DNA from 2 places in the Shimazuella sp. NTD247 genome. Region 1 is predicted to be linked to the other one. Evidence: a T-box and tRNA genes for the amino acid it is inferred to sense, from the RefSeq annotation. Region 1 holds a T-box; the other holds one or more tRNA genes.
The links. A T-box is a leader RNA that pairs with one kind of tRNA and senses whether it is charged. The one in region 1 lies ahead of serS (serine--tRNA ligase), so its partner is inferred to be a tRNA-Ser.

Region 1 (2,459 bases):
GACCAGATCCATTTAATGTATGAACAAACTCCGGTTTGTCTTTAGCACTTCTGCGAAACCGAATATTTGCCCGTCTTGCTTGGAAATCTTCAAAGTTACTACAGGAAGAGATTTCTCGATATGCACCAGAACTCGGCAGCCATACTTCCAGATCATATTTCTTTGCTGCAGTAAACCCAAGGTCACCTGTACACATCGACAATACACGATAAGGCAATTCCAATAACTGCAATACTTTCTCTGCATTCTGCACAAGTTTTTCCAGCTCATCATACGATTCTTCTGGACGGACAAACTTTACTAATTCAACTTTATTAAATTGATGCTGACGAATTAATCCTCTCGTATCACGGCCGGCCGACCCTGCTTCAGAACGGAAGCAAGCGCTATAAGCTGCATAGCAGATAGGCAGTTCCTGATCAGCAAGAATTTCTCCTGAATGAAAATTAGTAACTGAAACTTCTGATGTGGGGATTAAATAATAACCATTTGTATTAGCAAGTGCAAAAGCGTCTTCTGCAAATTTGGGAAGCTGCCCTGTTCCCGTCATGCTTTGGCTGTTGACAATATACGGCGGAATCATTTCTTTATAACCATGCTCAGTTGTATGCAGATCAAGCATAAAGTTCATCAAAGCACGTTCTAAACGAGCACCCAAGCCAGTATAAAATACAAACCGAGAGCCTGTCACTTTACTTGCACGTTCAAAATCCAAGAGCTTAAGATTTTGTGCCAAATCCCAATGAGCGACTGGTTCAAAATCAAAAGAAGGGACTTCGCCCCAATGGCGAATTGGCACATTTTCCTCTTCTGTAAGCCCAATAGGTGTAGATTCGTGTGGGATATTCGGTAAAGACAACAGTATTTGTGAAAGCTGCTCATCCAATTCACGAATTTCATCGTCCAATTGTTTTATTTGTTCGCCAACTTGACGCATGTTGGATATTAAGTCTTCTGCATCTTCTTTTGCTTTTTTCTTGCGCGCCACCTCTTGGCTTACTTGGTTACGTTCGCTTTTTAATTTTTCGTTTTTGGTGATCGCTTCTCTGCGTCTTGCATCGACAGCTTCAAATGAATCAAGTCCACTGATATCTTCGTTGCGGGAGGCCAATTTCTCTTTTACCTCCACAAAATTACTTCGCAACAATTTGATATCTAGCATAGAAAATCCTCCTCAAAATAAAAAATAGGAACCCCATCCCTAAGGGACGGAAGTTCCGCGTTGCCACCCTTGTTGACCATTTTAGAAGAAAAAAACAGCCCACTCCATACGTAAATAACGGCACGCAACCGTGGTTCGCTCTGAGGCGGATTCTCATAACAAATCTTAACGATTTTCACCAACCATCGTCTCTCTAAAAAGATTTGTTTTGATACTTTTCTCTTCATCGCAATCCTATTTGTATTATCGCTCATTATACAGAGCTTACCTTTGCTTTTCAATCGATTTTTCCACCATATCAAGAAAAAAAGCATGCAATCGCTTATCATCTGTCAGTTCTGGATGGAAAGAAATACCTAATAAATTCCCTTGTTTTACTGCAACGACTTGATCATGAATCGTGGCTAAAACTTCTACTTCATCTCCAATTGATGTAATCAGAGGGGCGCGAATGAAAACAGCATGGAAATCTTCCGCAACTCCCTCGATTGGCAAGTCTGCTTCAAAACTATCCACTTGTCTCCCAAAAGCATTGCGTTGCACCGTTACATCCAATAATGGTAGATGAGGTTCATCATTTTCTTGAATATGCTTTGCAATGAGAATAAGACCTGCACACGTTCCAAAAACAGGATTACCAGCATCATAAAAATCGAGAATCGGCTGTCTTAGATCATATTGACGAATCAATTTACCAATGGCAGTTGACTCCCCACCAGGAATGACTAGTCCATTTATTTCTTCCAGTTGTTCTTTTCGTTTTACTGTAATGGTATCTACACCAAGATTTTCTAATATTTTTTGGTGTTCTCGAACAGCTCCTTGCAGAGCCAAAATACCTACTTTTCGATTACCAGCCACGTTCTTGCATCCGTTCATGTGCTTCTAGTTTTGAAATTTCAATCCCTGTCATTGGACTTCCTAGATCTTTGGATAACTCCGCAATCAGTGCAAAGTCTTCGTAGTGCGTAGTTGCTTCTACAATTGCTTTCGCAAATTTTGCTGGATTCGAAGATTTGAAGATACCAGATCCAACAAACACCCCTTCAGATCCCAAATGCATCATCAAAGCAGCATCTGCTGGAGTAGCAACTCCACCTGCAGCAAAGTTAACAACTGGTAATTTACCTGTTTCATGTATTTGAAGTAAAAGCTCATAAGGTGCACCTAATTCTTTCGCTTCTGTCATCAGCTCATCTTTTGACATTCCTGTCACTTTGCGAATCTGACTTTGCATCATTCGCATATGACGTACCGCTTCTACAATGTTACCTGTTCCTGGTTCCCCTTTGGTACG
Region 2 (2,459 bases), on a different contig from region 1:
CTTTCGCGGATATCCATAAGGTCGGCGAACAGTACCTCCATCAGTTCTTTTATCCGCAAATCAGGATCAAGCATCCTGAGAAAGATCAGAGCACGACATTTCCTCTGTTCGATGCAAAGGGAGAATTCTTCTCTAAGAAAGAAGTAACAACATTTGAAAAGCATTGGGCAACAAATGTGTCGTAGTTTCTTAAAGATTTGTCTATCCAAACCATAACTTCCGGGTTTGGACTGCCTCTAATCACTTGATTAGAGGCAGAAAAATATCCCCCACCATTAATCATGTATGAGAAAACGCAATCTACAAACACTAGATGAAAAAGGAGCTTTTCTCATATGATCCCAATTGACTCCCCTCTCGAAGGAAAAATAGAGAAATTTTATGTGATTTCAGATAAACTAGAACCGGAAGATTTCCATCTAGGCGGCGGATTTACATATGAACATGGATATTTTGATAAAGCATTAGACTGGGAAGAAGAGCACGGCAACCGGTACTATTTGCGTATACCTGTCTTCCAAGTGACTGGTGATATTGGTGATCCTGACACTGTTATTCGACTCGGCAAGCCCTTTGTTATCAAACATGAATTTCGCACCGACGATTCAAACGACCCTGCAGCAGATACAGGAGTATTCAGCGGGATGGTTGATCAATTCACCGCTCCTATCCCTGTAGAAGATCATCCCATTGACCAAAAATGGATCACAAGAGCAGAAGACATCTTACAACAAGTAGAACATATTTTACTCCATACATAAAAAAAGCTACTCAAAATGAGTAGCTTTTTTTATGTATGGCAGGGGCGGTAGGAATTGAACCCACACTGGAGGTTTTGGAGACCTCTGTTCTACCATTAAACTACGCCCCTATAATAGAAGCCACCAAGCCTAATAATTGGTGGCTAGAAGAAGATATGGTGCTGGCAGCAGGAGTCGAACCCGCGACCTACTGATTACAAGTCAGTTGCTCTACCAGCTGAGCTATGCCAGCATATATAAAAAGTGTTTTAAATGGTGGCTCGAGACGGAATCGAACCGCCGACACGAGGATTTTCAGTCCTCTGCTCTACCGACTGAGCTATCGAGCCATCTATGTAAGAATGGCGGAGAGGGAGGGATTCGAACCCTCGAGACAGGTTTTGCCCGCCTACACGATTTCCAATCGTGCTCCTTCGGCCAGCTCGGACACCTCTCCAAAACACTTTGTTTTTGTCAGGAACGTTTTCTATCTTAACCTGTTGGGCAACCTATTGTCAACTACTTTTTTCATTTTATTTTTTGTTTGTAGAGAAAACATTGATATTCCTGCAAAAATAACCTTTAACATAATGATATACATCGCTTCTTCCAATTATACCAAACCACTCCACTTTGTAATATACCAAAAGCAACAACCGAACTCTCTGTCAGAAGGAAGTCCCATGAGCGTTACGCCCCTGCCTGCCGGTACCACCCTCGACGAGTTCAGTGTGGAGGCGATCGGCGACCTGCCTCTCTCCTCCCAGGACTGGGAGGAGATCAAGGAAAACTGGCTGGAAGAGACAGCCAAAAACCCCACTCTCACAATCGGCGGGGTACACATCGTCGCCGAGGAGTCGGAGGATGGCCGTCACTACCATGTCTACCGTTCGAGCTACGATGTCTTCAAGTGGATCCGGAGTACTGGGCAGCCTGGAGCCTTGGTCAACGTCGTCTCGATCGTCGAATGCGGAGGGCATCCTTGTCTTCGCGAAGAGCGGAGCAAACACACACCACGCTGGAAAAATCGTTGGTGTCGGCGGCATGTTGGACGACGACGACATGGACGCGCCGAACCCCCTCATCTCCAACGGCAAGAGGGAGATGAAGGAAGAGATGAACCTGGATGCAAACAGTCCTGCGGACATCTCCTCCTACTCCGTTGCCTTTCTCGGGCGGCGGAAGAACGGCAGCATCGAGCTGCTCTTTGCGCAGACTCCTTTGTGCAAAGAGCAGCTGATGGCTCGCCAGAAGGGATCGGATCAGGAGTTCTCTGAGCTCTACTTCATGGAAAAGACGACGGCCGGGGCCAAGAGGCTTCTGGAAACGTTTCCTCGAAAGGACCGTTGGGAGAACCTGGAGCCGCTTCTGGAAGCGATGTTCCAGCTCTAGCCTTTACGGTAAGAGCAACTGTACCGCATAGCAATACATCCCGACACCACCTCGGGTGCAAAACGATTGACGGGACAGCCCTCGCCCTCCTTTCCACCAAAGAATAGGGGGGCGCAACTGCATTTCCCTTGTATTCTATCCCCCTGTCTTCTTACATTTATTTACATAAAATTTTCATTTGCAAAAATATATGTTCTATGTTAAATTGTGATTGTAGTTTGAAAAGTGTACATAAACTTTAAAGTTATCTAGCTTCTTAGTGTATGGCGTTACGCCATATCAGCGCGCAAGACTCTCATACATCATCTGGCCCCGCGTTACTATACT

Region 2: it encodes a tRNA-Ser, which carries the amino acid that the T-box ahead of serS (serine--tRNA ligase) is inferred to sense. The anticodon was not compared.

Annotation. Positions count from the first base shown of each region.
Region 1 is NZ_JCAJZU010000004.1:31,886-34,344, forward strand. Features, by position in the region: gene serS (serine--tRNA ligase) at 1-1,162, opposite strand, end outside; T-box leader at 1,202-1,398, opposite strand; gene pdxT (pyridoxal 5'-phosphate synthase glutaminase subunit PdxT) at 1,427-2,023, opposite strand; gene pdxS (pyridoxal 5'-phosphate synthase lyase subunit PdxS) at 2,013-2,459, opposite strand, start outside.
Region 2 is NZ_JCAJZU010000005.1:14,491-16,949, reverse strand. Features, by position in the region: gene AC5WOC_RS13155 (hypothetical protein) at 1-185, shown strand, start outside; gene AC5WOC_RS13150 (YugN family protein) at 336-761, shown strand; tRNA gene AC5WOC_RS13145 (tRNA-Trp) at 798-871, opposite strand; tRNA gene AC5WOC_RS13140 (tRNA-Thr) at 918-993, opposite strand; tRNA gene AC5WOC_RS13135 (tRNA-Phe) at 1,015-1,090, opposite strand; tRNA gene AC5WOC_RS13130 (tRNA-Ser) at 1,104-1,197, opposite strand; gene AC5WOC_RS13125 (hypothetical protein) at 1,605-2,132, shown strand.